2 regions of the Streptosporangium sp. DT93 genome follow, and region 2 is predicted to be linked to the other one. Evidence: riboswitches for the same ligand, from Rfam matches in the RefSeq annotation. Region 2 holds a riboswitch; the other holds the start of a gene.
The links. Region 2 has a riboswitch for S-adenosylmethionine ahead of ACLQ2R_RS29070 (aminotransferase class V-fold PLP-dependent enzyme). Riboswitches for the same ligand answer to the same signal wherever they lie in the genome.
Positions count from the first base shown of each region.

Region 1 (14,801 bases), on a different contig from region 2:
CCTGACGGTGCTGGCCTTCATCATGCTGGGTGACGCCGTCCGCGACGCCCTCGACCCGAAGCTGCGGTAGGGGGACCCGTGAAGAAGACTGCGACCTCGTCGGCCTCGACGACCTCGAAGACCTCGGTGGTGCCGTCCAGGGACACGGCGGGCGGCGAGCCGCTGCTCGTCGTCGAGGACCTGCACGTGGAGTTCGTGACCAGGCAGGGCGTGCTCAAGGCGGTCAACGGGGTCAGCTACTCGCTGAGCCCCGGGGAGACCCTCGCCGTGCTCGGCGAGTCCGGCTCGGGCAAGTCGGTGACCGCGCAGGCGATCATGGGCCTGCTCGACATGCCGCCGGCCCGCATCCCCCAGGGCGAGATCCGCTTCCGGGGCACCGACCTGCTCGCGATGTCCGAGGACTCCCGCTCCCAGATCCGCGGCCGGAGGATCGCGATGATCTTCCAGGACGCGCTCTCCTCGCTGAACCCGGTGTTCACCGTCGGGGCCCAGATCGGCGAGATGTTCCGGGTGCACCGGGGCATGTCCCGGCGCGACGCCCAGAAGAAGGCGATCGAGCTGATGGACCGGGTCCGTATCCCGGCCGCGGCCCAGCGGGTGAACGACTACCCCCATCAGTTCTCCGGCGGGATGCGCCAGCGCATCATGATCGCGATGTCGATCGCGCTGGACCCGGAGGTGCTGATCGCCGACGAGCCGACCACCGCGCTCGACGTGACGGTGCAGGCCCAGATCATGGAACTCCTGGCCGAGCTGCGCCGGGAGAGCGACATGGGCCTGATCCTGATCACCCACGACCTCGGCGTGGTGGCCGACGTCGCCGACAGGATCGCGGTCATGTACGGCGGGCGGATCGTGGAACACGCCCCGGTGCACGACATCTACCGCGCCCCCGCCCACCCGTACGCCAAGGGGCTGCTCGACTCGATCCCCCGGGTCGACCTGAAGGGGCAGGAGCTCTACGCGATCAAGGGCATGCCGCCGAACCTGCTCGACATGCCCTCGGGGTGTTCCTTCCACCCCCGCTGCCCGTACCGTCAGGACAACTGCGTCACCGACCCGCCACCGCTGTACCAGATCGACCCGGCGCGGAGCAGTGCGTGTCACTACTGGAGGGAGGTCCTCGATGGCAGCCACGGGTGAGCCGATTCTCGAGGTCCGTGACCTGGTCAAGCACTTCCCGCTGACCCAGGGCGTGATCCTGCGCAAGCAGATCGGCGCGATCAAGGCCGTCGACGGGGTCTCCTTCGACCTGCGCCGGGGCGAGACGCTGGGCATCGTGGGGGAGTCCGGCTGCGGCAAGTCCACCCTGGCCAAGCTGCTGATGGCCCTGGAGCGGCCGACGTCGGGCTCGGTGCGGATCAACGGCCAGGAGATCGCCCGCGCCAGGGGCGCCAACCTCAAGCGGGTCCGCCGCAACATCCAGATGGTGATGCAGGACCCCTACACCTCGCTGAACCCCCGCATGACCGTGGGCGACATCATCGGGGAGCCGTTCGAGATCCACAGCGAGGTCGCCCCCAAGGGGGACCGGCGCCGCAGGGTGCAGGAGCTGCTGGAGGTGGTGGGCCTGGACCCCCAGCACATCCACCGCTACCCGCACCAGTTCTCCGGCGGCCAGCGCCAGCGCATCGGCATCGCCCGGGGGCTGGCGCTCCAGCCGGAGATCATCGTCTGTGACGAGCCGGTCTCCGCGCTGGACGTGTCGATCCAGGCACAGGTCGTCAACCTGCTGGAGCGGCTGCAGGACGAGTTCGGCCTGGCGTACGTCTTCATCGCCCACGACCTGTCGGTGGTGCGGCACATCTCCGACCGGGTCGGGGTGATGTACCTCGGCAAGCTGGTCGAGCTGGGCAAGGACGTCGAGATCTACGACCGGCCGGCCCACCCCTACACGCAGGCGCTGCTGTCGGCCGTGCCGGTGCCCGACCCCGAGGGGCGCGAGCGGCGCGAGCGGATCATCCTGCAGGGGGACCCGCCCTCCCCGGCCGATCCGCCGTCGGGCTGCCGGTTCCGTACCCGGTGCTGGAAGGCCGAGGAGATCTGCGCCGTCGAGGAGCCGGCGCTGGTGGTCAGGCCCGGTACCGCGCACGCGAGCGCCTGCCACTTCGCCGAGACCCACGACGTGATCCACATCTGAGCGACGGCGTGGTGCGCGCCGGTGAAAGGGCGTGCGCCGGGAGACGCGACGGGTCGGGAGACGCGACGCGTCGCAAGGTGTGGCGAACGCCGGAAGACGGGGCGAACGCCGGAAGACGGGGCGAACGCCGGAAGGCGCGGCCCCCACCCGTGACGGGTGGGGGCCGCGCCCCGTCTGACCTACCGCGGAGTCCCCGGTGTGTCAGAGCGCGTACTAGAGGATGTCGACGCCGACGCCGCCGATGCCGACGAGGCCACCGATGCCGACACCGTGGCCGGTGCCGCTGCCGCTGCTGATGATGTTGCCGCCACCGCCGATGTTGTTGCCGCCACGGCCGAAGCCGCCACCGCCACCGTAGTAGCCGCCGCCGCCACCGTAGTAGCCGCCGCCGCCGTAGACGCCGCCGCCGTACACGCCGCCCCCGTAGACGCCCCCGCCGTAGACGCCGCCGCCGTACACGCCGCCGGCGAGGACGCCGCCGCAGCCGGACGCGAGGACGGTGGGAACGACGACGGGCGGGCAGACGACAGGAAGGGCGACGACGCCGCCGCAGCAGTCGGCCTTGGACTTGACGGCCTTGGTGGCCTGCGCCACCGAGGCGACGGCGGCCTTGGAGGCCGTCGAGGAGGTGGCGGCGGACGCGGCCGCGGCCGGTGCGATGACGGCGATGCCGACACACGCGGAGGTGATGAGAAGACGACGAATCATTGTGGTTCCCCCTGGAAGGAAATCGTCGCGGCAGTGTTGTGAGCCCTTTTGAACGGACCGTCTGCACGCGGCTACTCAAAGTAACGAGAGTGAGGCTATCCAGCGACATGCTTTCTGGAGGGTCAAGAATGGTCAGGTTGTGGTAATGATCGCGGAGCCGTGTCCGAACAGGCCCTGATTGATCGCCAGCCCGATCCGGGCCCCCCGCACCTGACGTGCGCCCGCCGTCCCCCGTAGCTGCCAGGTCAGCTCGCACACCTGGGCGATGGCCTGGGCCGGTACGGCCTCGCCGAAGGAGGCGAGGCCCCCGGAGGGGTTCACCGGGACCCGGCCGCCGAGGGCGGTGTCCCCGGCGCGCAGCAGCCCGGCCGCCTCACCGCGCGGGCACAGGCCGATGTCCTCGATCCAGTCGAGCTCCAGCGCGGTCGACAGGTCGTACACCTCGGCCAGCGACAGGTCACCGGGGCCCAGGGACGCCTCCTCGTAGGCGGCGTGGGCGATGGAGGCCCGGAAGGGCCGCGACGGGGCGGGTACCGCCGCGGTGGAGTCGGTGGCGAACTCCGGCAGTTCGAGCACGGTGCCGGGGAAGGACGGCGTCACCGTGGAGACGGCCGCGAGCCGTACCGGGCGGCTCACGCCGTGGCGGCGGGCGTACCCGGCCGAGGCCAGGACCAGGGCCGCGCCGCCGTCGGAGGTGGCGCAGATGTCCATCAGCCGCAGCGGGTCGGCGACCACGGGGGAGGCGAGCACCTGCTCGGCGGTGACGGTCGCGCGGTAGCGGGCGTTCGCGTTCAGGGACCCGGCCAGGGCGTTCTTCACCTTGACGGCGGCGAAGTCCTCGGCGGTGTCGCCGTACAGGGCCATCCGCCGGCGCGCGTAGAGCGCGAAGTAGGCCGGGTTGGTGGCCCCGAGCAGCCGGAAGCGGAGCCAGTCGGGGTCGTCGGGACGCTCGCCGCTCACCGGCGCCAGGAACCCCTTGGGGGTGGAGTCCGCGCCGACCACCATCGCCACGTCGCACAGGCCCGCCAGGATGCGGGTCCTGGCGGTCTCCAGGGCCTGCGCGCCCGACGCGCACGCCGCGTAGCAGGAGGCGATGCGCGCCCCGTTCCACCCCAGGGCCCGCGCGAAGGTGGCACCGGGCACGAAACCGGGGTAGCCGTTCCTGATGGTCCCGGCGCCGACGAGGAACGGCACGTCGGCCCAGTCCACGCCGGCGTCGCGCAGGGCGTCGCGGGCGGCCGCCACCCCGTACTCGGCGAACGGCCGCCCCCGCTTGCCCCAGGCGTGCATCCCGGCGCCGAGGACGACGACGTCGCTCATGCCGTACGCCCGTCCTGCGCCGGGGGGCCGGCCGGACTCACCGGGCCGGTCCGATTCGCGGGACCGGGCGGACCGGGCGGACCGGTCTGAGTCGCGGGGCCAGGCGAGCCGGGTGAACCGGGCAGATCGGGCGGATCGGTGGCCGGGGCACCCCACATCCACACCTCGGGCCCGTCGGCGAGCGTCCCCGTCGTGAGCTCCAGCTCCATGCCCACGCGCAGGTCGTCCACGGTCAGGTCCCTCACCTGGCCGAGCACGACGATCCCGGCGCCGTCCAGCTCCACCGCGGCCAGGGTGACCGGGACGTAGGGGTCGGCGGACACGAACGGGGCGGGGGGCGGGTAGCGGGCGTTCGTGTACGACCACACGGTGCCCCGGCGCGGCAGGCGCACCCGCGCCAGGTTCTCGCCGTCGCAGTACGGGTTGTGACAGAAACCCGTCCGGGGTGGGAAGTGGACGGTCCGGCAGCGGTCGCAGGCGGTGCCGAGCAGGTACGCGACACCGTCGTCCACGGTGAACCAGCCGTCGATCGCGGGTGCGGTCATAGGGCCGATAGTACACAAGCGCTTGCTAGGTAGCATCCCCTCGGGGGAGGGGTGATCCGGCCGGTGGGCGGGGCCGCCGACGGGGAAGGCGAGGCCCGCCGCCGGGCGTTCGGTCACATGTGGCGGGATGCCAGGGAGAGCCGTACGCGGGCTCCGGGCGGCAGGCCCAGCCGCTGCGAGGCGTCCCCGGCGTTGACGCCCAGCGCGATCAGCCCGGCCGAGTCGACGAACGCCACGACCTCGCCCGGGGGGACCGCCGTGAACGTCTCCCTGAACGGCACCGCGAGCCGCCGCCTGCCCAGCCAGACCGCCAGGGTGTCGCCCGGGGCGACGCCGAGGCTCACCAGGTCGCCCGAGCCGATCGAGAGCTGGGCGTTGCCGTGCCGGTCGATCGAGAGCACCTCCCCCTCGGCATGGCCCTCCTGGACCGTCGAGGTGGGTGCGGGCAGCGAGACCAGCCGGCCCAGCGGGATCTCCGGGCCCAGCTCGGCGGGACGGCGCCCGATCGCCAGGTGCGCCGCCACCGGCGCGAAGAGGTCACGCCCGTGGAAGGTCGGCGAGACCGGGCTGAGGAAGAGGTCCTCGTTGGAGAGCTCGTAGGCGGCGCGGGCCCCTCCGCTGGCGTTGACCGCCCAGGACAGCAGGCCGTTGTCGGGGCCCAGGAACACGTGCTCCCCGGCCTCGATCGCCACGGGCCTGCGCGATCCGCCGACGCCCGGGTCCACCACGGCGACGTGCACGCCTGCGGGGAGGTAGGCGATCGTCTGGGCCAGGATCGCGGCTCCGCGCCGCACGTCCCCCGAGGGCACCAGATGGCACACGTCGATGATCCGTGACTCCGGAGAGATTCCGACGATCACGCCGTGACAGGCGGCGATGTAGCCGTCCTCAAGGCCGTAGTCGCTGAGAAGGCTGATGACAGAGGTCACACCTGGTGACTGTACGTCGCCGGATCCGTCATGAACAGCGCGAAATTCCGGACTATCCTGACTTCTGGTCGCGCATGCGGTGCGATCCCCGCCCGCCCGACCGAGGAGGACGCAATGGACCCCGCGCCGACCCCCGGCGACGGCGCCGCGGCCGAGCCTCCGTCCCGGGCGCTCACCGACAGGGAGCGGGAGCTGCTCGCCTTCGAACGGCGCTGGTGGCGCCACGCCGGTGCCAAGGAGCAGGAGATCCGTCAGACCTTCGACCTGTCCGCGACGCGCTACTACCAGCTCCTCAGCGAGATCATCGACCTTCCGGCGGCGCTCGCCCAGGATCCGATCCTGGTCAAACGCCTGCGCCGCCTCCGCGAGACCCGCCGCGAGGAACGCGCCGCCCGGAAGATGGGCTTGCGTCCCTGATGGTGGGGTACGACGGCTCGGGCGGACGTTCCGGCCGGGCCCTCTCCGGCACGGAGCGTCACCACGACGGGCAGGAGCCCGACGGGCAGGAAGCCGACGGGTATGACGGCGGACATGGGTGCACTCGACAGGTTGGGGCGGGTATGACGGCGGACATCATCGACGGACTGAAGGCGATCGTCGCCGATCCCGCGGGAGCGGTGATCGGGCTCGACTTCGACGGCACGCTCTCCCCCATCGTCGCCGACCCCGCCGCGGCGAGGATCGCCCCCGGCGGGACCGAGGTGCTGACCCGGCTCGGGGGCCTGATCGGATCCCTGGTGATCGTGACCGGCCGCCCGGCGGCGATCGCGGTCGAGTACGGCTCCCTCGCCGCGGTGCCCGGCCTGGTGGTGCTCGGGCACTACGGTCTCGAACGCTGGGAGGCCGGCGAGATGACCGCGCCGCCCGTCCACCCGGGCCTGGCCGAGGCCAGGGCGGGGCTGGAACGGCTGGCGGCGGGGCTGGACGGGGTCATCGTCGAGGACAAGGAACGCTCGGTCGCCGTGCACACCAGGCAGGCCGCCGACCCGTGGGCGACCCTGGAGGCGCTGCGCGCGCCCGTCGCCACGCTGGCCGCCGGGGCGGGGCTGACCGTGGAACCCGGCAAGCTCGTGCTGGAGCTGCGCCCGCCGGGGATCGACAAGGGCGTGGCGCTCGACGCGTTCCTGCGGGAGCGGGCCGCCCGGTCGGTGCTGTTCGCCGGGGACGACCTGGGGGACCTGCCCGCGTTCGCGGCCGTGCGCGCCTCGGGGCTGCCGGGGGTGACGGTGTTCAGCGGGTCGCCCGAGATCGAGGTGCGGGCCGACCTGGTGGTCGAGGGGCCGCCCGGGGTCCTGGAGCTCCTCGGCTCGATCTCCGACGCCATCGAGCGCGGGACGCCGGGGTGAGACCGAGGGTGTCCCGGGCTCGATCCCCGACGCCATCGAGTGCGGGATGCCGGGGTGAGACCGAGGGTGTCCCGGGCTCGATCCCCGACGCTATCGAGTGCGGGATGCCGGGGTGAGACCGAGGGTGTCCCGGCCGGTGCCGATCAGCAGGCCGGCGAGGGCCACCCCGATCAGCACGGGCACCATGAGGAACGCCGTCCGGGTGCCGAACCCGTCGGCCAGCGCGCCCAGCAGGAACGGCCCCATCCCCACGGCGACGCTCGCGATGATCGAGGCGACCGCGGTCGCCTGGTTCCGCCGCCCGCCGGAGGCGGCCAGCACCCGGGAGAGCGCCATCGGGAAGTGCAGCGCGACCCCCAGTCCGGACACGGCCAGGCCCGCGTACGAGAACACCGGCTCCGTGCTCAGCCAGAACAGGCCCCAGCCGGCGACGGCGACCAGCAGGGCGCCGGCGAACAGGAGGGTCGCCGGGATCCGCAGGGCGAGCCACCCCCCGGCCAGCCGGCCGACCGCCATCCCGGCGGTGAACGCGGCGACCGCGGTCGCCGCCACCGCCGGTGAGAGCCCGGTACGGTCGGCGAACAGCTTGGCCGCCCACAGGTTGAAGGAGAACTCGGTGGCGACACAGCAGAACAGCACGGCCCCGGCCAGGTAGAAGCGCCGGTCGAAACGGGCGCCGTCCCCGGACGCGGTCTCCCCCGCGGGCACGGTTCTCCCCGCGGGTGCGGTTCCCTCCGCGGGTGAGGTCACCTGGCCGGGCGCGGTGTCCTCCTCGGACGCGACGGCGTCCCGGGGAGCGCCGAGGTTCCCGGACGCGACGGCCTCCAGCGGCGGGACCGGGACGGCGTGCGGGTGCTCGGGGATCCGGACGCGCCCCATGAACAGCGCGAGCAGCACCGTCAGCACGGTGGGCAGCAGCAGCGCCACCCGCCAGCCGAACGCGCTCTGCGCGGCGACGCTGACCGCGAACGGCACCCCGATGCCGACGATCACGCAGACCGCGTTGGCCTCGCTGATCGCCGCCGGGCCCGCCGGGCCGTGGCGGTCGTCGAGGGCGGCCATGCCCGAGTACATGGCGATCGAGCCCATCCCGCTGGCGATGCCGTAGCCGAGGAGGGTGGCCGGCAGGGCGGTGGGGGCCACCGCGACCAGGAGCGTCCCGGCGCTCAACCCGGCCATCCCGATCCAGATGACGGTCCGGCGGCCGAGCGAGGCGGTCATCCGGGGCAGGACGAGACCGGTGAGGATGCCGCCCACGGCCATCGAGGTGCCGTGCAGCCCGGCGACTGTCTGGGAGAGCTGCTGGTCGATCCGCAGCAGCGGGAGCGCGGCGCTGAGGCCGTACAGGTAGGTGGCGAAGACGCCGAGCTGCAGGTAGACCAGCCAGGTCGGGCGGTCGCGGACCAGCCGGACGGGCGCGATCGCGGTCAACTCGGTCTCCCCGGGCATCGGAACATCGAAAAAACTGAAATGGCCGCGAAAACTATCTCACAGGCCCTCAAAGACATACGGCCGGGCGTGGGGAGGGGGGCGCGGTCAGGCCAGGGCGTCGAGTTGCTCGGCGAACCACCGGTGCGGGGGCAGCGCGGTCGCCGCCGCGGCCAGCAGGCCGCCCCGCCTGGTCCGCTCGCCCTCGGGCATGGTCAGGCCCTCGTGCAGCGCGGCGGCCGTGGCCGAGACGTCGTAGGGGTTGACCGTCAGCGCGTGCTCGCCCAGCTCGGCGGCGGCCCCGGCCTCCCGCGAGAGCACCAGCGCGCTGCCGGGCGACAGGATCGGCCCCTCCTTGGCGACCAGGTTCATCCCGTCCCGGATGGGGTTGACCAGCAGCACGTCGGCCAGCCGGTAGGCGGCCAGCGACCTCGGGTAGTCGTCGTCGACGTTGAGGATCAGCGGGTCCCAGTCCTCGGTGGCGTACTCGTCCTCGATCTCCTTGGCGCAGCGCTGCACCGCCGCGGTGTACTCGCGGTACTCGGGAAGGTCGTGGCGGGAGGGGTAGGCGAAGGCCAGGTGCGTGACCCGGCCGTGCCACTCGGGGTGGGCCGCCAGGAACTCCCGGTAGGCGGCCAGGCCCCTGACGATGTTCTTCGACAGCTCGGTCCTGTCGATCCGCACGATCAGCCTGCGGTCGCCCACCTGGGCGCGGAGCGCGGACATGTGCGACTCCACGTCGGGCTCGCAGGCCCGGGCCCAGAGCGCCTTGCCGTCCACGCCCAGGCTGTGCGCGCCGATCCGGGTGGTCCTGCCCGCGTGGGTCACCGTACGGGCCGCGGGATCGACCGAGGCGCCCAGCACGCTCCGGCAGCAGTCCATGAACGAGGTGCCCCAGCGCGCGGTCAGGAAGCCTGCGTGGTCGGAGCCCAGGATGCCCTCCAGCAGCTCGGCCGCCACGTCGTCGGGCAGGAGGGCGAAGTACTCCGGCGGCGCCCACGGCGTGTGCGAGAAGTGCGCCACCCGCAGGTCGGGCCGCACCCCCCGGAGCATGGCCGGGACGAGGCTGAGGTGGTAGTCCTGCACCATCACCCGCGCCTCGTGCGGGGCCTCCTCGGCCAGCGCCATGGCGAACGCCTCGTTGTAGGCCTGGTACGACTCCCACTCCCGGCGGAACCTGGCGTCGAAGTGCGGCCTGTTGGGGGTGTCGTAGAGGAGGTGGTGGACGAACCAGAGGGTGGAGTTGGCGACCGCGTTGTACGCGCGGTGGAAGGTCGCCGGGGGGATGTCGAGCATCCGCAGCGCCCCGGTGTCGTAGCCGGCCTGGTCGAGCCGGCCGCCGGGCGCCAGCCGCACCGCGCCCCGGTCGCCGTCGGAGAGCGCCGCGCAGACCCACAGCACGCCGAGGTCCCTGGCGACCGCCGACAGGCCCGACACCAGCCCGCCCCCGCCCCTGCGCATGGACAGCGAGCCGTCCTCGGAGAGGGTGAAGGAGACGGGGCCGCGGTTGGAGGCCACCAGGATCGCGTTCATCACATCTCTTCCCTGGCTAGGGACTCGCCTGTCCTGCAGGTTAACCGGCACCGCCCCGGGATGCCCCCCCTTCGTCGGGACACGGAAGAATGGCGTTCATCGGATTGTGTCAGCTCTTGTCAGCAGGTCGACTGGTGAGCGTGTTTTTTTACGTCTTTTGCGGTGACTTGGGCGGTGAACCGCCGCCACCTCCGACCGTAGGATGGCCAGCGACCGTGACCGCTGATGGGGGCCCGTGATGGCGCTGGACGAGACGACCGAGGAACTGGCCCGGGAGGCGGCCCTCGGTGACCACCGCGCGCTCGGCGAGCTGCTGAGGCGCATCGAGCCCGCCGTGCTCCGGCACTGCGGCCGCATCCTGCCCTTCCGGCAGGACGCCGAGGAGGCGTCGCAGGACACGCTGCTGGCGGTGGCCCGCAACATCGGCCGCTTCGAGGGACGTGCCCGGTTCAGCACCTGGCTGCACATCGTGACCGCCAACTGCGCCAGGACCACCTACCGCTCGCTGAAGCGCCGCGCCGCCGAGCAGAGCTCGGACGAGCTCCCGCTGCAGAAGCCGGACGTCGCCAGGGTGAGCGTGATCGCCGGATCGCGGCTCGACCTGCTCGACGCGATGGAGGCGCTGGAGGCCGAGAAGCCCGACCTGGCACAGGCGCTGGTGCTGCGCGACATCTGCCAGCTCGACTACAACGAGGTGGCCGAGCAGCTCGGCATCCCGCTGGGCACCGCCAAGTCACGGATCCACCAGGCCCGCAAGTACGTCCAGGGCGCCCTGGGCGACGCCTACGGCTTCTGACCCTTCCCCGTCCGGCCGTCCCCGGCCCTTCCTGCCCTCGTCCTCGCCGCCCGCGGCCCGTCGTCCGCGTGGCGTACGGCTTCTGCGGCCTTGGCCGGCGGCGACTGGATTAGGGTGACCTTGTCCGCGCCACCCCGGCCGAGCGCCCGCATCACCAGGCCGGTCGGTGGGACGGGGCGATCTCCCCCCTCTGCTCCGGAAGCCGAGGTCGAGGAGAGACCCACATGTCCCGCAAGCACGTCGTCGTCGCAGGGTGTGCCCTGACGATATCCTCGCTCACCCTGGCCGCCGTCCCCGCGGACGCCGGCCTCAGGACGGGTGCTCCCGGCGTGGCCGGGCCGCTCGTGACGGGAGGACCGGGGCTCTCCGGGACATCGGGCGCACCCGGCACGATGACCGGCACGGTGACCGGTGCGGCCGTCGAGCCGCCGCCGGGCATGCTGGAGGCCCTCCAGCGCGACCTGGGCCTGAGTCAGGCCGAGGCCGAGGCGCGGCTGCTCAACGAGGCGCGGCTGATCCCGGTCGCGGAGCGGATGAGCAGGAGGCTCGGGACCCGTTTCGGCGGTGCCTGGCTGCGGGCCAAGACCGCGCACACCCTGGTGGTGGCCAGTACCAGCGTCGCCGACATTCCCGTGATCGTCGCCGCCGGCGGGCAGGCCGAGGTCGTTCCCCGGTCGCTGGAGCAGCTCTCCGAGATCAAGCGGAAACTCGACACCACGCTGCCGCCCAAGCCGCTGGTCTCCAGCGTGCGCTACGTCGACGTCAAGCGGAACAAGGTTGTCGTGCTGGCGCCGCGGCCGGAGCAGACCGAGAACATCATCGCGTCCTCCGGCCTCGACCTGACCGCGGTGGTCGTGCTCCCCTCCACCGAGGCGCCGCTGCCGCTGTACGACCTGGTCGGCGGCAACGCCTACTACATCGGCACCGCCGCCCGCTGCTCGGTCGGCTTCTCCGTCCTCAAGGGGAACCAGCAGGGCTTCGTCACCGCCGGCCACTGCGGCACGAAGGGCGCGGCCACGACCGGCTTCAACCGCCTGGCGCAGGGGACCGTCCAGGCGGCGGTCTTCCCGGGCAGCGACTACGCCTGGGTGGCGACCAACGCCAACTGGACGGCCACGGCGACGGTCGACAACGGCCAGGGCGGGACGATCCCCGTCGCCGGGGCCCAGGTCGCCATCGAGGGCGCCTCGGTCTGCCGGTCCGGTTCCACCACCGAGTGGCGCTGCGGTCTCATCCAGCAGCGCGACGCCAGCGTCACCTACCCCCAGGGTGCCGTCCTGGAGCTGACCCGCACCAACGTGTGCGCCGAGGCGGGCGACTCGGGTGGCTCGTTCATCGCCATCGACCAGGCCCAGGGTGTCACCTCCGGCGGCTCGGGGGACTGCGCCTCCGGCGGCACCACCTACTTCCAGCCGATCGGTGAGATCCTCACCGCCTACGGCCTGGAGCTGAAGAGCACCGCCGGCAACCCGCAGCCGCCCGGCACCGGCACCTGCACCGGTTACACCAGCACCTACACCAGCTCGCTGACCGCGGGGAAGTCCGCCTACCACCCCAGGAGCGTCTACTACCGGGCGGCCATCACGGGGACCCACTTCGGGTGCCTGGACGGCCCCGCCGGCACGGACTTCGACCTGTACCTGCAGAAGTGGAGCCGCTCGGCCTGGCGGGTCGTCGCCTCCTCCCGGAGCGCCGGCCCGGACGAGAAGATCACCTACGTCGGGACGCCGGGTTTCTACCGCTACCGGGTGGCGGACGTGTCCGGTTCCGGCTTCTACGTCTTCGGGTTCAGGGCGCCGTCCCCCCTCTCGGTCCGCGGCGCGCCCTGACCGGCGTATCGCCCGGGTCCGCCCTCCGATGTCCGCCGTGCTGGATCCGCCCCGGCCCGAACCGTTCGGGATCCGTCTTCCGGAGGGAGCGGCCGGGCCCCGCGCCCGGGCCGGTACCGGGATCGTTGTCCGGTGGATAACACGTCTTGTCTCGTACCCTGAGACAGCGTGCCGTGTCCGCGGTATGGCGGGGTAGAGTGCTGGAGACTCGCTCGTCGGGTTCACAACTGCATACGTGCTCATCCAGAGGGGTGGAGGGACCGGCCCTGCGAAGCCCCGGCAACCATCCCGGTTCAAGACTCGTGATCTGACGAGGTCGGCCGGGACAGGTGCCAATTCCGGTCTGTGACCAGGGTGGTCGCAGACGAAGATGAGGGAAAGGCCTCGCTTCATGGCGCTCGCAACCACTGAGAACACCACCGTCACCTCGCCCGGCCACCGGGACGCGGGCGGGAGCTTCGGCCCCGCCGTCGCCCTGTCCTGTCGCGAGTGCGGTGCCCGCTACGACCTCGGCCCCAGCTTCGCCTGTGTCGAGTGTTTCGGGCCCCTCGAGATCGCCTACGACTTCGGGCGTGTGACCCGGGAGCAGATCGCCGAGGGGCCGGCCAACATCTGGCGTTACCGTTCACTGCTGCCCGTCCCGGCGGACGTGGCCTCCAAGCCCAACATGGCCCCCGGCTGGACCAAGCTCGTGAACGCCCGCAACCTCGCCCGCGAGCTGGGTCTCCGCTCGCTGCACGTGAAGGACGACTCGGGCAACCCCACGCACTCCTTCAAGGACCGCGTGGTGGCCATGGCCGTGGAGGCGGCCCGCACCTTCGGCTTCCACACCCTCTCCTGCTCCTCGACCGGCAACCTGGCCGGCGCCGTGGCCGCCGCCGCGGCGAGGGCGGGGCTGGACTCCTGCGTGTTCATCCCCTCGAACCTGGAGGAGGCCAAGATCGTCATGGCCTCCGTGTACGGGGGCAGGCTCATCGGCATCGACGGCACCTACGACGACGTGAACCGCTTCTGCTCCGAGCTCATCGGCGACGAGCTGGGCGAGAAGTGGGGCTTCGTCAACGTCAACCTGCGGCCGTACTACGCCGAGGGGTCCAAGACCCTGGCCTACGAGATCGCCGAGCAGCTCGGCTGGCGCATCCCCGACCAGATCATCGTCCCGGTGGCCTCCGGCTCCCAGCTCACGAAGATCGACAAGGGGTTCAAGGAGCTGATCGCCCTCGGGCTCGTCGAGGACACGCCCTACAAGATCTTCGCCGCCCAGGCCGAGGGGTGCTCGCCGGTCTCGGCGGCCTACAAGGCGGGGCACGACGTGATCCGCCCGGTCAGGCCGGACACCATCGCCAAGTCGCTGGCGATCGGCAACCCGGCCGACGGCCCCTACGTCCTGGACATCGCCCGCCGTACCGGCGGGGCGGTCGAGGACGTGACCGACACCGAGATCGTCGACGCGATCCGGTTGCTGGCCAGGACCGAGGGCATCTTCGCCGAGACCGCCGGTGGCGTCACGGTCGGGGTGCTCCGCAAGCTGGTCGCCTCGGGCGCGCTCGACCCCGGCGCGGAGACCGTGGTGCTCAACACCGGGGACGGCCTCAAGACCCTGGACGTGGTGGCCGCCGAGGCGCGCCCCACCGCGGTCATCCGGCCCTCCCTCGACGCATTCCGTGCGGTTACTGCCTGAAAACCGTGAAAGGTTACGAATTATGAGTGTTTCTGTGCGGATTCCGACGATTCTTCGGACGTACACCGGCGGTGCCGCCGAGGTGAGTGCGGAGGGTGAGACCCTGCGCGATGTTCTGCAGAAGCTGGAGGCGGACTTCCCGGGGATCGGCGCCCGAATTCTTGATGAAACGGGCAAGATTCGCCGTTTTGTCAACGTCTACGTTGGGGATGAGGACGTCCGTTTCGCGGACAACCTCGACACGGCCACCCCCGCGGGCGTCCAGATCTCCATCATCCCGGCGGTGGCCGGAGGCTGAGCCCCCGCCCCCTCCCGACGCCCCGCCCTGCCCCGGCCCCGCGTGCCGGCGCCGCCGTCTCCGCGGCCGGCGCCCGCCCGCGGCGCGGAGGCACCCGGCCCGTGGCGTGCGATCTCTCCACGACACCCGCCGGCTCCGGCCGGGCGGGTGTCGCGTTTTATGACGCGGGCTCATATTCGTCGGCCGGAGAGATGTTTCAAAATTGAACTAACTAATCGTGATAGGCATGCGCTGATCCTGTACGGAAA
Region 1 is NZ_JBNCLF010000036.1:17,100-31,900, forward strand. Features, by position in the region: gene ACLQ2R_RS38985 (ABC transporter permease) at 1-70, shown strand, start outside; gene ACLQ2R_RS38990 (ABC transporter ATP-binding protein) at 130-1,143, shown strand; gene ACLQ2R_RS38995 (ABC transporter ATP-binding protein) at 1,127-2,140, shown strand; gene ACLQ2R_RS39000 (hypothetical protein) at 2,354-2,848, opposite strand; gene ACLQ2R_RS39005 (lipid-transfer protein) at 2,981-4,168, opposite strand; gene ACLQ2R_RS39010 (Zn-ribbon domain-containing OB-fold protein) at 4,165-4,713, opposite strand; gene ACLQ2R_RS39015 (SAM hydrolase/SAM-dependent halogenase family protein) at 4,827-5,642, opposite strand; gene ACLQ2R_RS39020 (DUF3263 domain-containing protein) at 5,757-6,059, shown strand; gene otsB (trehalose-phosphatase) at 6,203-6,988, shown strand; gene ACLQ2R_RS39030 (MFS transporter) at 7,079-8,437, opposite strand; gene ACLQ2R_RS39035 (alpha,alpha-trehalose-phosphate synthase (UDP-forming)) at 8,525-9,949, opposite strand; gene ACLQ2R_RS39040 (RNA polymerase sigma factor) at 10,188-10,745, shown strand; gene ACLQ2R_RS39045 (S1 family peptidase) at 10,970-12,574, shown strand; SAM riboswitch class I at 12,811-12,951, shown strand; gene thrC (threonine synthase) at 12,966-14,255, shown strand; gene ACLQ2R_RS39055 (MoaD/ThiS family protein) at 14,278-14,553, shown strand.
Region 1: another riboswitch for S-adenosylmethionine. It lies ahead of thrC (threonine synthase); the one in region 2 lies ahead of ACLQ2R_RS29070 (aminotransferase class V-fold PLP-dependent enzyme).

Region 2 (14,801 bases):
CGCGATCACCGGCGGCATGCCGATCTCCGGCTTCAGCGGAACCCTGGGACACCGCTTCGACCGGCTGCGCTCCGCCTACGGGCTGATCCGCGCCAAGACGGGCACCCTGAACGGGGTCAACACCCTGGCCGGGATGACCGTCACGCGGGCCGGACGCCTGGTGACCTTCGCGTTCATGGCCGACGACGTCCCACCCGGCTGGGGCAAGGCGGAGGCGGCCCTGGACCGGCTCGCCGCGACGGTCGCCTCCGGCTGATCACGGGTTCCGGGTGCGCGGCCGGACGAGTGAGCACGTACGGTGGACGGTATGCAGGTGATCGATTGGGACCTTGCCGTAGCGACCGGAACGCGCCTGGTGCGCCCCGGGCCGCAAGTGAGCCGAGAGGAGGCCCGCCAGGCCGTCGCCGATCTTCGACGGCTCTCGCGCGAGGCCGAGGGGCACGTCCGCGAGTTCACCCGGATCGACACCGAGACCGCGCCGCAGACCGCCACGATCGTGGACCGGCCCGGCTGGATCAAGGCCAACGTCGAGGGCTTCCGGGTGGTGCTGGAGCCGTTCACCGAGCGGATGGCCGCCCGCAGGGACCAGACGCCCGCCATCGTGAGCGCGGTGGGCTCGCGCGTCACCGGCGTCGAGGTGGGCGCGGTGCTCGCCTTCCTGGCCTCCCGGGTTCTGGGGCAGTACGAGCTGTTCCTGCCGCCGGACCCGACCGGCCAGGCGCCCACCGGCCGGCTCACCCTGGTCGCGCCGAACATCGTTCACGCCGAGCAGGAGCTCAACGTGAACCCGCGTGACTTCCGGCTCTGGGTCTGCCTGCACGAGGAGACCCACCGGGTGCAGTTCACCGGTGTCCCCTGGCTGCGCGAGTACGTCCGGTCGCAGACGACCGACTTCCTGCTGGCCTCCGACATCGACCTGCCCGTCCTGCTGGAGCGGCTCCGCTCGGCCGCGGGCACGTTCACCGACGTGGTCAGGGGCGGCGAGGGCAACCTGATCGACGCCATCCAGACGCCCGAGCAGAAGGTGATCCTCGACCGGCTCACCGCGGTGATGACGTTGGTCGAGGGGCACGGCGACTACGTGATGGACGCGGTCGGCCCCTCGGTGGTGCCCTCGGTCGCCGACATCCGCTCCAAGTTCCACCACCGCCGCGAGGGCGGCTCCCGCCTGGACCGCACGGTCCGCAGGCTGCTCGGCCTCGACCTCAAGATGAAGCAGTACGCCGAGGGCTCGGCCTTCGTCCGCACGGTCGTGGGCCGGGTGGGCATCGACGGTTTCAACAAGGTGTGGACCTCGCCGGATACCCTTCCGACCCAGGCCGAGATCGCCGCCCCGGAGCGCTGGATCTCCCGGGTCGTCGACACCCCGGCCATCCCGGAGTCCAGCGGCACCGTCGGCTGAGTGACCGGCGGCCGGCCGGCCGGCCGCCGGTCCGCTCCGTCCCGTCGTGGTGTCGCGCACCGCGCCCTGCCCGGCCTCGCTCCGCCGCCTCGCCGGGGACGCGGGGCCCGCTCCGCGGTGACGGTGTGACCTGACCCGTCCCGTGCTGTCGCCGGAGGCCGGGCGGAGGCCGGACAATGGCGGTCATGGGTCCGCATCCCGCCGTCGCCGACGTCCGCCGTGCCGTACGGCTCGCGCTGGGCGACCTGGAGCCGGGCCGGTCGGTGCTGGCCGCGTGCAGCGGCGGCGCCGACTCCCTGGCCCTGGCCGCCGCGCTGGGGTTCGTCGCGCCGCGCGCCGGGCTCCGCGCCGGCCTGCTGACCGTCGACCACGGCCTGCAACCGGGTTCCGGCGAGCGCGCGGACGACGTGGTCGCCCTCGCGCCCGCCCTGGGGCTGGACCTCGCCGAGGCATTGCCGGTCTCGGTGGGCACCGAAGGAGGCCCGGAGGCCGCGGCCCGGCAGGCGCGGTACGCGGCCCTGTCGCGGGCGGCGGAGCGGCTCGGCGCCGAGGCCGTGCTGCTCGCGCACACCAGGGACGACCAGGCCGAGACCGTGCTGCTCGGCCTGGCCAGGGGGAGCGGCACCCGCTCGCTGGCCGGCATGCCCGCCCGGGCGGGCCTCTACCGCCGGCCGCTGCTGGGGATCGGCCGCGCCACGACCGTGGCGGCCTGCGCGGCGCTCGGCCTGACCCCGTGGCAGGACCCGCACAACCTCGACGCCCGCTTCACCCGCGTCCGGGTCAGGAGGCGGCTGCTGCCCGCCCTGGAGGACGAGCTCGGCCCGGGGATGGCCGAGGCGCTCGCCAGGACCGCCGCCCTGTGCCGGGACGACGCCGACGCGCTCGACGCCTGGGCGGACGAGGTCTACGACCGCTCGGCCACCCGCGACCGTCCACCCCCTCACGACCGCTCGGACACGGTGGATTGCGCTCTTAGCGATATCGTCACGGTGCGGGTGGCCGTACCGAGGCTGGAGGGCCTTCCGGCGGCGGTGCGCCGCCGGGTGCTGCGGCGGGCGGTGATCGACGCCGGGGCCCCGCCCGGCACGCTCGCGGCCTCGCACGTGCTCCAGATCGACCGTCTCGTGACGGCCTGGAGGGGTCAGCGGCGTATAGAGGTGCCCGGGGGGGTGGCGGTGGTCCGGCGGTATGACACCCTGATATTCGCCAGACAGGTAGACAGCCCCTTTTCGTAAGGAAATTCCCAGGTGGACGCAGCCGACATTGGCAGGGATCTCGCAAAGGTCCTGATTCCCGAGGAAGAGCTCCAGGCCAAGATCAAGGAGCTCGCGAGCCGGATCGACGAGGACTACGCGGGCAAGGACCTGCTGCTCGTGGGGGTGCTCAAGGGCGCGGTCATGGTCATGGCGGACCTGGCCAGGGCCCTGCACCTGCCCGTGCAGATGGACTGGATGGCCGTGTCGTCCTACGGGGCCGGCACCAGGTCGTCGGGGGTCGTCCGGGTGCTGAAGGACCTCGACACCGACATCGCCGGACGTCACGTGCTGGTCGTGGAGGACATCATCGACTCCGGCCTGACCCTGTCGTGGCTGGTGCAGAACCTGCGCTCACGCGATCCCGCCTCGGTGGAGATCTGCGCGGCGCTGCGCAAGCCGGAGGCGGTGAAGGTGCCGATCGACGTGAAGTACATCGGTTTCGACATCCCCGGCGAGTTCGTCATCGGCTACGGCCTCGACTACGCCGAGCGCTACCGCAACCTCCCGTTCATCGGGACCCTCGCCCCCCACGTGTACGGAGCGGGCTGAAAAGTACGCCCTGCGCGAAGTGTGTCATTCACAAACGCGACATTGCCCATAGCGGCGGGGAACACGGACCTACCTGACGTACGTTGGTAGGGCAAAGCCGGTGTGGACCGCGCGGGTAACCCCGCGCGTCGCGCCGGTGTACCTTCGGACGACCGAGGGGGTGGCCGAGGCCGCCCCCGGGGTAGTCAGTTGGAGCGGTTAGGGATACCGCGAACCCCGGGTTCGCCCGGGGTTGCCAGGCTCTGGTCAGGAAGGGACGGGCCCGCCGGGGTTCCGCATCGGATGGATCTCAAGCGATTTACACGTGGGCCACTGCTGTGGATCCTGGGCATCGTCGTCGTGCTTCTTCTCGCCTCCACCATGCTCGGCGGGGACGGCAACTTCGAGAAGAGGGACACCTCCCAGATCATCAGCTGGATCGACGGGGGCAAGGTCTCCAACGCCAAGGTCATCGACAAGGACCAGCGCATCGAGGTCACGCTGACCGACAAGAAGCGCTACTACTCCATGTGGGTGGCCGGTCAGGGCGTCCAGCTCACCCAGAAGCTCGAGGCGGCGGCCAAGGCCAACCGGCTCCCCGGCGGTTACAACGTCGAGGTGCCCCAGCAGAGCTTCCTCGTCGGGCTGCTGGTGAGCTTCCTGCCGATCGTCTTCATCGTGCTGATCTTCCTGTTCGTCATGAACCAGATGCAGGGCGGCGGCTCCCGGGTGATGAACTTCGGGAAGTCGAAGGCGAAGCTCATCACCAAGGACACCCCCAAGACCACCTTCGCCGACGTCGCGGGCGCCGACGAGGCCATCGAGGAGCTCCAGGAGATCAAGGAGTTCCTCCAGGCCCCGGCCAAGTTCCAGGCGATCGGCGCGAAGATCCCCAAGGGCGTGCTGCTCTACGGTCCCCCCGGAACCGGCAAGACCCTGCTCGCCAGGGCCGTCGCCGGTGAGGCGGGGGTGCCGTTCTACTCCATCTCCGGTTCCGACTTCGTGGAGATGTTCGTCGGTGTCGGCGCCTCCCGGGTCCGCGACCTGTTCGAGCAGGCCAAGGCGAACGCCCCGGCCATCATCTTCATCGACGAGATCGACGCGGTGGGCCGCCACCGTGGCGCCGGTCTCGGCGGCGGGCACGACGAGCGCGAGCAGACGCTGAACCAGCTCCTCGTCGAGATGGACGGCTTCGACGTCAAGGGCGGCGTGATCCTGATCGCCGCGACCAACCGGCCCGACATCCTCGACCCCGCGCTGCTGCGCCCGGGCCGTTTCGACCGGCAGGTCACCGTCGACCGCCCCGACCTGGAGGGCCGCAAGGGCATCCTCAAGGTGCACGGGCGCGGCAAGCCGTTCGCCGAGGGCGTCGACCTCGACATCATCGCCCGCCGGACGCCCGGGTTCACCGGTGCCGACCTGGCCAACGTGATCAACGAGGCCGCGCTGCTCACCGCGCGGGCCGACCAGAAACTGATCACGATGGAGCTCCTCGAGGAGTCCATCGACCGCGTGATGGCCGGTCCCGAGCGCAAGTCCCGCCTCATGTCGGACCAGGAAAAGAAGATCATCGCGTACCACGAGGGCGGTCACGCCCTGGTCGCGCACGCGCTGCCCAACTCCGACCCGGTCCACAAGATCACGATCCTGTCCCGCGGACGCGCCCTCGGCTACACGATGACGCTGCCGATGGAGGACAAGTTCCTCGCGACCCGCTCGGAGATGCTGGACCAGCTCGCGATGCTGCTCGGCGGCCGTACGGCGGAGGAGCTCGTCTTCCACGAGCCCACCACCGGCGCCTCCAACGACATCGAGAAGGCCACCACCATCGCCCGCCGCATGGTCACCGAGTACGGCATGAGCGAGCAGCTCGGCGCCCGCAAGTTCGGCAGCGGCAACAGCGAGGTCTTCCTCGGCCGCGAGATGGGCCACGAGCGCGACTACTCCGAGAAGATCGCCTCCACGATCGACGAGGAGGTCCGCCGCCTCATCGAGTCCGGGCACGACCAGGCCTGGGAGATCCTCGTCGAGTACCGTGACGTGCTCGACAACCTGGTGCTGGAGCTGATGGAGAAGGAGACCCTCTCCCGCGACCAGGTGCTGCAGATCTTCGCGCCGATCGTGGTCAGGGAGAAGCGTCCCTCCTACTCCGGCTACGGCAAGCGGCTGCCCTCCAACCGCCCGCCGATCCTGACCCGCAAGGAGCAGTCCGGCAACGGCTCGCTCCCGGCCGGTGAGCAGGCGGCCGGCGGCAACGGGGCCGGCGGCAACGGGGCCCTTCCCGCCGGGGCGGGACATCCCGACTCGGTGCCCAGGGACGGGAACTGATCATGGGAGGCGTGCAGCCGCTCAAGGTCGACGCGGTCCGCCTGGAGAACGCCGTCCGGGAGATCCTCATCGCCATCGGTGAGGACCCCGACCGGGACGGCCTCCAGCAGACCCCGGCCCGGGTGGCCCGTGCCTACGCCGAGCAGTTCGCCGGGCTGGGCCAGACGCCCGAGGACGTGCTGACCACGGTCTTCGACGTCGACCACGACGAGATGGTGCTGGTACGCGACATCGAGGTCTACTCGACGTGCGAGCACCACCTCGTGCCGTTCCACGGCGTCGCCCACGTCGGCTACATCCCGAACGTCAAGGGGCAGGTCACCGGCCTGTCCAAGCTGGCCCGCCTGGTCGACGTCTACGCCCGGCGCCCCCAGGTGCAGGAGCGGATGACGTCGCAGATCGCCGACGCGCTGATGAACGTGCTCCAGCCGCGCGGCGTGATCGTCGTGATCGAGTGCGAGCACCTCTGCATGACCATGCGGGGCGTCCGCAAGCCCGGGGCCAAGACGATCACCTCGGCCGTCCGCGGGGACTTCCGCAGCAGCGACAAGACCCGCGCCGAGGCGATGGCCCTCATCATCCGCCGCTGAGACCGGCGCCGGATCCGCCACCGGATCCGCTGCCGGGTCTTCTCCCCGGCCGGGGTTTCCCGGCCGGGCCGGGGACCCTCCGGTGACGTACGGTGAGATGTCCGGTGGTGGCGCGTTCCACGGCGGGTGTGCGGATTCGTTATGGCGCAAGCCGGACCCACGACACAGGCGGGACACGGACAACGCCTAGGCTTGTCCGCATGACTACGTGGAGTGTGCCCGGGCTGCCGGACGCGGGCCGGTGTCTCGTGATGGGCGTGGTCAACGTGACTCCCGACTCCTTCTCCGACGGCGGCCGGTGGTTCGACCCCGACGAGGCCGTTCGCCACGGCCTGGAGCTGGTCGAGCAGGGCGCCGACATCGTCGACGTGGGCGGCGAGTCCACCAGGCCCGGCGCCGCGCGGGTGCCCCTGGAGGAGGAGCTGGCCAGGGTCGAGCCGGTCGTGCGGGGGCTGAGCCGCGAGGGCGTCACCGTCAGCGTCGACACGATGCGGGCCGAGGTCGCCCAGACGGCCGTGGAGGCCGGGGCGGGGATGGTCAACGACGTCAGCGGCGGGCTGGCCGATCCCGAGATGCCCAGGGTGGTCGCGGCCTCGGGCGTGCCGTACGTGGTGATGCACTGGCGGGGGCACAGTCACGCCATGGACCGCCGGGCGGTGTACGGCGACGTGGTGGGCGAGGTCCGCGAGGAGCTGGCCAAGCGGGTCGCCTCCGTGCTGGCCGAGGGGGTGAGCGAGCGGCAGATCGTGCTCGACCCGGGGCTGGGCTTCTCCAAGAACCCCGAGCACAACTGGGCCCTGATCGCGGGCATCGACCGGCTCGCCGAGCTGGGGTACCCGCTCATCGTCGGGGCGTCGAGGAAGCGGTTCCTGGGCCGCCTGCTGGCGGGCCCGGACGGCACGCCCCGCCCCTTCATCCACAGTGACGACGCCACCCTCGCCGTGACCGCGCTCGCCGCGCGGGCGGGGGCCTGGTGTGTACGCGTGCACGATGTCCGCCCGAACGCGGACGCCGTCCGTGTGGCTGCCGCAGTTCAGGGAGCGAGATCATGAGCGTCGACACCACCGCCGTCGAGACGGTCAACCAGGAGTTCTACACCGCCATCGAGAACGCCGACCTGGACCGGATGACCGAGATCTGGGCCGAGGACATCGAGGGTGAGCAGATCAGTTGCGTGCACCCCGGGTGGCCGATCGTGAACGGCCGCCAGGAGGTGCTGCGCTCCTGGGCGCTGATCATGGCCAACACGCCCTACATCCAGTTCGTGCTGACCGACGTCCGCGTCATGGTCCTCGGCGACGTCGCCGTCCTCACCTGCGAGGAGAACATCCTCACCGCGGGCGACGAAGGTGATTCCAGCTTCGCCGCGGGCAAGGTGGTGGCGAGCAACACCTACGTGCGCACGTCGGCGGGGTGGCGGCTCTGGCTGCACCACGGCTCCCCCGTGCTGCAGGGCGACGACGAGGACGAGGACGAGGAGACCGCGTGAGCGAGCGCACCGGCGGACGGCACGGCGACGGCGACCCCCCGCACGCGGGGAGCGCCCCCCGGACCGGTGACGACGCCCGGGCGGGCGGTGACGGCGGGACCGGCGGCGGAGGTACGGATGAGGGCTGGACCGGCGACGGCGGGATCGGTGACGCGGCCGGTGCCGGGCCGTACGATGCCGGGCCGCACGATCCGGCGCCGCTGCGGATCCACGACGGGGTCAGCGAGCTGATCGGCGACCCGGTCGACGGCGTCTTCCCCGGCCCGCCCGCCGGCCCGGGCCGCGGGCCGTTCGGCGACCCCCTGCGCGACCCCCTCTACGACCCCTCCCGCGGTCCGTTCGGCGATCCCGTCCGCGACCCGTCCGGCGGCCCCTTCCGCGGTCCGTCGCGCGATCAGGCGTGGGAGACGCCGTACGGGACGGCCGGGGCCGGGCGGACGGCCGACCGGATCAGCGTCACGGGGCTGCGGGCCCGCGGGCGGCACGGCGTGCTGGCGGCGGAACGCGAGCTCGGCCAGGAGTTCGTCGTCGACGTGACGCTCTTCCTCGACACGGCACCCGCTGCGGCCGGCGACGACCTCTCCAGGACCGTCCACTACGGCGAGCTCGCCGAGGACCTGGTGCGGGTCGTGGAGGGTGAACCGGTCGACCTGATCGAGACCCTGGCCCAGCGCCTGGCCGACGTCTGCCTGGCCCGCGAGCCCGTCCTGGCGGCCGAGGTGAGCGTGCACAAGCCGTCCGCGCCGATCCCGCTGCCGTTCGACGACGTGATCGTGGCGATCACCCGGAGCCGGGCATGAGGGTGGTCCTGGCGCTCGGGAGCAACCTGGGCGACCGGCACGCCACCCTGCGAGGAGCGGTCGACGCGCTCTTCGCCGAGCCCGGTCTCACCTTCGTCGCGGCCTCCCCGGTCTACGAGACCGACCCGGTCGGCGGCCCGGAACAGGGCGCCTACCTCAACGCGGTGGTGATCGCCGAGAGCACGCTGGAACCAAGAGGCCTGCTCGATCGTGCTCAGAGTGTGGAGAACGCCTTCGGCAGGGTCCGGGTGGAGCGCTGGGGAGCGCGCACCCTGGACGTCGATCTGATCACCGTGGGGGACGTCGTGACGGACGACCCCGACCTCACCCTGCCCCACCCCCGGGCGCACGAGCGCGCCTTCGTGCTGGTCCCGTGGGTGCGGGCCGACCCCGGCGCCGTCCTGTCCGGACGGCGGGTGGCCGACCTGCTGGCCGGCCTGGACCAGACCTCGGTACGGCCGCGCACCGACCTGACCCTGGGCGGGCCCGCGTGAAGCCCACCCGTCCCGGAGTCCTCGTCGGGATCCTCGTCGTGCTCGCCGTCCTGACCTGGTCGCTCCTGCGGCCGTTCTACTCGGACCTGCAGGCCGTTCCGTGGACGGCGATCCCGACGGTGCTGCTGCTGGCGGTCGGCGAGTTCTACAGCGGGTGGATGACGAAGGCCAGGATCGAGCGCAGGCCCGGCACCGAACCCGTCGAACCCCTGGCCGTGGCGCGGCTGGTGGCGCTGGCCAAGGCCTCCGCGTACGGCGGGGCGGTCTTCGGCGGGATCTTCGCCGGGTTCGCCCTCCACACCGTCGAGCTGCTGGGGCAGGAGGTGCCCCGCCGCGACTTCTTCGTCGCCGGGGGATCGATGCTGACCTGCGTGCTGCTGGTCTGCGCCGCCCTGTACCTGGAGTACTGCTGCAAGGTCCCCAAGGACACCTCGGACGGCGAGCGCTGACGCCGGCGGGGTCGCGTCAGCGCCGCCCCCCGGCCCACCGGCGCCCGAAGAGCATGATCACCGGAAGTGTGCACACCAGCGCCCCGCCCACGGCCAGGGGGCGCTCCAGCCACCAGGACAGGTCGGGCCGGACCAGGGGGGCGGGCCCGCGGCCGATCACCCACCAGGTCAGGGCCACCCAGATCGCCATACCGGTGGTGTGGAACAGGAACAGCGGGAGCGCGAACCGGTTGACGGTCTCGTTCACGCCCTGCCACCGGGGACGGTCGAGGAGGCGCTCCATGGAGGGCCTGATCACCTCCACCAGGCCGATCTGGAAGATCAGCAGGGCCACGATGACGAAGGTGGGGGGCGCCATGTTGGAGAGCCTGTCGCCGGGCACGCCCACCATCGACCCCGGGTAGATGCCCGAGTAGACCAGGCCGAAGAGGGCGAACAACCCGGTCCACAGGATCGCCTTGTCGAAGCGGCGCGGCAGCGCCACCACCCTGTCGTAGAAGAAGCCGGCCTGGTGGGCCAGCCCCCAGACGATGATCATGTTGAGCCAGCCCGCGGCCTCGTACCCGTAGCGCAGCCGCAGCACGTCGACGACGAGCGCCGCGCCCGCCAGCCAGATCAGCGCCAGCACGTCGTAGTGCCGGTGCAGCCAGAGCGCGACCGGGAGCAGGGCGATCAGCACGAGGTAGACGCCGATGAACCACAGCGGGCTGATGACGAGCAGGACCACGCGGTCCATCCAGCCGATGCCGAACGCCCACGTCACGAACACGCCCAGCACGACCCAGGTCGCGGCCAGCGCCAGCGCCGGGATCGCGAGGCCGCGGATGCGCCGCCACACGAAGGCGCCGATGCCGACCCCGCGCTCGCGGGCGCGTTGCCACGACAGCAGGTGGACGTGCCCGCCCACGTAGAAGAAGAGCGGCAGCACCTGGAGCAGCCAGGTCAGGATCCACAGTCCCGAGGTGAAGCCCAGCGGGCTCGTCGGAGAGGGGCCGTCCGGTCCCCACTCCAGGATGGTGAACGCCCAGTGCCAGATCACCACGACGACCAGGCTGATCGCGCGCAGCCAGTCGACGTACCGGTCCCGCTGCGAGGGTGCCCGGCCGGACGGTGCCTGGCCGGACGGTGCCTGGCCGGACGGTGCCCGGCCGGACGGTGCCTGGCCGGACGGTGCCCGGCCGGACGGTGCCCGGCCGGACGGAGCGGGGTCGGACGAGCCGGGAGCGGATGGTGCGGGGTCGGACGGGGCGGGGGCGGGGACGTCCGCGGGGGAGGTCGTCCGCTCTCCGTCCCGGGAGGAGTCGGTCATGTGGTCCGGCCCTCCCTTACTTGTCGATGTCGCCGACGACGAAGAACATCGAGCCCAGGATGGCGACCATGTCGGGGATCAGGTGTCCCGGCAGCAGCTCGCGGAGCACCTGGACGTTGTTGAAGGAGGCCGAGCGCAGCTTCAGCCGCCACGGCGTCTTCTCCCCGCGCGAGACCAGGTAGTACCCGTTGAGGCCGAGCGGGCTCTCCGTCCACGCGTAGGTGTGGCCCTCGGGGACCTTGAGCACCTTGGGCAGGCGCTGGTTGATCGGCCCCGGGGGCAGGTCGAGGAGCCGCTCCACGCAGGCGTCGGCCAGGTCCAGGGAGACCTTCACCTGCTCCAGCAGCACCTCGAACCGGGCATGGCAGTCCCCGGCGGAGCGGGTGACGACCCTCACCGGCAGCTCCCCGTAGGCGAGGTAGGGCTCGTCCCTGCGCAGGTCCACGTCGACACCGGAGGCGCGGGCGATCGGGCCGCTCACGCCGTACTGCATGATCGTCTCCCGGTCCAGGACGCCCACCCCGCGGGTACGGGCGAGGAAGATCTCATTCCCGGCGATCAGGTTCTCGATGTCGGGCAGCCGCCGCCGCACCTCGGCCACGGCCGCCGAGACCCGGCCCGTCCACCCCTCGGGCAGCTCCTCCTTGAGGCCGCCGACCCGGTTGAACATGTAGTGCATGCGCCCGCCGGAGATCTCCTCCATCACGGCCTGCAGGGTCTCGCGCTCCCGGAAGGCGTAGAAGACCGGTGTGATCGCGCCGAGCTCCAGCGGGTAGGAGCCGAGGAACATCAGGTGGCTGAGCACCCGGTTGAGCTCGGCGAGCAGCGTGCGCGTCCAGACGGCCCTGACCGGCACCTCCATGCCGAGCATCCGCTCCACCGCGAGCACGACGCCCAGCTCGTTGGCGAACGCCGACAGCCAGTCGTGCCGGTTGGCCAGCACGATGATCTGCCGGTAGTCGCGCACCTCGAACAGCTTCTCCGCGCCCCGGTGCATGTAGCCCACGATCGGCTCGGCCGAGGAGATCCGCTCCCCGTCCAGGATGAGCCGCAGCCGCAGCACGCCGTGCGTGGACGGGTGCTGCGGCCCGATGTTGAGGATCATGTCCTCGGTCGCGAGCTCCTTGCCGTGCGCGCCGTCCACGGCGGCGGCCCCCGCGCCCATGCCCACGCTCAGCTCGCGGTGCGCGGCGGCTCGGGCGTGAGGTTCGGTCATGGGTCCATGCTGTCACGTCGGGCGCGCGAGGCAAGATCCCGCAGGGCTGTCGTATCAGGCGCGCGAGGCAAGATCCCGCAGGGCTGTCGTATCAGGCGCGCGAGGCGAGATCCCGCAGGGCTGTCGTATCAGGCGCGCGAGGCGAGATCCCGCAGGGCGCCGATCAGCCGGTCCACGTGCTCCTCGGTCGTGCCGATGCCGACGGAGGCGCGTACCGCCGAGGCGGTGACGTCGTCGCAGCCGCCGTCCTTGGCGCCCAGCAGGTGGCGGACGAAGGGGTGGGCGCAGAACTTGCCGTCGCGGACGCCGATGCCGTGGTCGCCGGAGAGGGTCTCGGCGACCTCGCGGGCGGTGAAGCCGTCCACCACGAAGGAGACGATGCCGACGCGCGGGTGGTCGGGACCCCACAGGGAGAGCTCGTGCACGCCGGGAATTCCGGCCAGGCCCTCGCGCAGCCGCGCCAGCAGGCGCTCCTCCTCGCGGATCAGGGGGGTCCAGCCGGTGGCGGACAGGGCGTCGCAGGCCGCGGCCAGCGCGACGGCGCCCAGCACGTTCGGGGTTCCGGCCTCGTGCCGGGCCTCGGGGTCGTCGTGCCACTCGGCCCCGTCGTCGCCGACGGCCCTCACCGCGCCGCCGCCACGCAGGTACGGCTCGGCGTCGGCCAGCCAGTCGGAACGGCCGATCAGCGCGCCCGTGCCGAACGGGGCGTAGAGCTTGTGGCCGGAGAAGACCACGTAGTCCAGGTCGAGCGCGGTCAGGTTCAGGCGGCGGTGCGGGACGAGCTGCGCGGCGTCGATCAGGACGCGGGCGCCGTGGCGGTGCGCGATGTGGGCCAGCGCGGCGATCGGCCAGAGCTCGCCGGTGACGTTGGAGGCGGCGGTCACCACCAGCAGCGCCGGGCCCTCGATCGAGGAGAGGGCCTCGTCGGCGGCGCGGACGGCCTCGCCGGGGAACGCGGGCACCGGCAGCCGCACCGCGCGGTCCCAGGGCAGCAGCGAGGCGTGGTGCTCGGTGTCGAAGACGACCGCGGTGGTGCCCTCGGGCAGGCTGCGGGACAGCAGGTTGGTCGCGTCGGTGGTGTTGCGGGTGAAGATCACCGAGTCGTCCGGGCGCGCCCCGACGAAGGCGCGCACCGTGTGGCGGGCCTGCTCGTAGCGGGCCGTGGTGAGCTGGGAGGCGTACCCCGCGCCCCGGTGGACGCTGGAGTAGGCCGGGAGCGCGGCGGCGACGGCGGCGCTGACCGGCTCCAGACAGGGGGCGCTGGCGGCGTAGTCGAGGTTGGCGTAGCGGACGAGCCTGCCGCCCCTGACCGGGACCTCCAGGTCCGAGCCGAGCACGGCCGGGATCGGCCGGCCGCCGGTCACCGTGGTCCCGCCGGTCACCGTGGTCCCGCCGGTCGCCGCGGTCGCGAGTGCGTTCGCGGGGGCGGCGAGGACGTCGGCGACGGGAGCGGAGGATTCGAAGATCGTCAGGGCGGGCATGTCAGGGCTCCTTCGAGGTCATCGGACCTCGACCCATGAGACATAGGCACCCGAAGCCCGCGCTTGCCCGGCACGTCTCGTGCCGGACCAGGTCCTCACCCGGGGCACCCCGCCGCGGACGCGAGGGTTGCCGGCCAGCGAGCCGGGGCTTGTCACTGGCACTCATGACCTACGGGGGAACTATAACCGACGGTCGCCGCCCTCCCGCAAGTCCGGACACGCGCCGAGGGGCGCTACGGAGGGTGACTTTCGACCCGGAGGCGCGCGCCAGGAACTCCTGGAGGCTCCCGCTCGTCCAGGCAGTCAGCCGAAGAAACGTTCTGGCCGCCGGCCGGCTCTGTTCCACCGCGGGCCGACAAAGGAGGAAGCAATGGACTGGGTGACCAATCCGGAGATATGGATAGGGTTCTTCACCCTTGTCGCTCTGGAGATCGTGCTGGGGATCGACAACATCATCTTCATCTCGATCCTGGTGAGCAGGCTCCCTCCCGAGCAACGGGACAAGGCGCGCAGGCTGGGGCTCCTCGTGGCCCTGCTCAGCCGCCTCGCCCTGCTGGTGGCGCTCGCGTGGGTGGTGAGACTCACCGAACCCTTCTTCGAGGTGTTCGGGCACGGGATATCCGGGCGAGATCTGATCCTGATAGTCGGCGGCCTGTTCCTGCTGGCCAAGAGCGTCCACGAGATGCACGGCAGCCTGGAGGGCGACTCCGGCCACGCCGGGGGCAGGATGGCCACCTCCTACGCCTCCGTGATCATCCAGATCATGATCCTCGACGTCGTCTTCTCGCTCGACTCGGTGATCACCGCGGTCGGCATGGTCGACGAGCTGGGCGTCATGGTCGCGGCCGTCATCGTCGCGGTCCTGGTGATGCTGTTCGCCTCCGGGCCGATCAGCCGCTTCGTGGACCAGCACCCGAGCATCAAGATGCTCGCCCTGTCCTTCCTGGTGCTGATCGGCGTCGTGCTCATCGCCGAGGGCTTCGAGCAGCACATCCCCAAGGGCTACATCTACTTCGCGATGGCCTTCTCGCTGCTGGTGGAACTGCTGAACATCCGGATGCGCCGCAAGACGGGCCAGAAGCCGGTCGAGCTGCACAGCCGCTACGAGGCGGGCGACGGGCCCGGGGCCTCCGGGCCCCCGGCTCTGGCCGGAACCTCCGAGCAGGCCGGGACCTCCGGGTCGGCCGGAACCTCCGGGGCGGCCGGGACCTCGGTGTCGGCCGAGGAGGGGGAGCACGCCGGCCCCGGGCCGCATGGCCGCCTCCAGGCCGGGACCCGGCCCGACGAGACCGATCGCCCGGTGTGAGGCCGGGTGAGCGGCCCGGCTTTCGGGCCGGATTACGATGCTCACGTGCGCTTTGATCCCTGGAATCCGGAATTCGTCGCCCACCCGTACGACGCCTACGACGAGCTGAGGCGGGAGCGGCCGGTCAGCTTCTTCGAGCCGACCGGCCAGTGG
Region 2 is NZ_JBNCLF010000016.1:36,907-51,707, forward strand. Features, by position in the region: gene dacB (D-alanyl-D-alanine carboxypeptidase/D-alanyl-D-alanine endopeptidase) at 1-256, shown strand, start outside; gene ACLQ2R_RS29010 (zinc-dependent metalloprotease) at 308-1,402, shown strand; gene tilS (tRNA lysidine(34) synthetase TilS) at 1,579-2,637, shown strand; gene hpt (hypoxanthine phosphoribosyltransferase) at 2,650-3,207, shown strand; gene ftsH (ATP-dependent zinc metalloprotease FtsH) at 3,490-5,514, shown strand; gene folE (GTP cyclohydrolase I FolE) at 5,517-6,104, shown strand; gene folP (dihydropteroate synthase) at 6,305-7,156, shown strand; gene ACLQ2R_RS29040 (nuclear transport factor 2 family protein) at 7,153-7,593, shown strand; gene folB (dihydroneopterin aldolase) at 8,043-8,393, shown strand; gene folK (2-amino-4-hydroxy-6-hydroxymethyldihydropteridine diphosphokinase) at 8,390-8,887, shown strand; gene ACLQ2R_RS29055 (DUF3180 domain-containing protein) at 8,884-9,336, shown strand; gene ACLQ2R_RS29060 (acyltransferase family protein) at 9,353-10,645, opposite strand; gene ACLQ2R_RS29065 (NADH-quinone oxidoreductase subunit D) at 10,662-11,861, opposite strand; gene ACLQ2R_RS29070 (aminotransferase class V-fold PLP-dependent enzyme) at 11,990-13,342, opposite strand; SAM riboswitch class IV at 13,397-13,512, opposite strand; gene ACLQ2R_RS29075 (TerC family protein) at 13,713-14,648, shown strand; gene ACLQ2R_RS29080 (cytochrome P450) at 14,694-14,801, shown strand, end outside.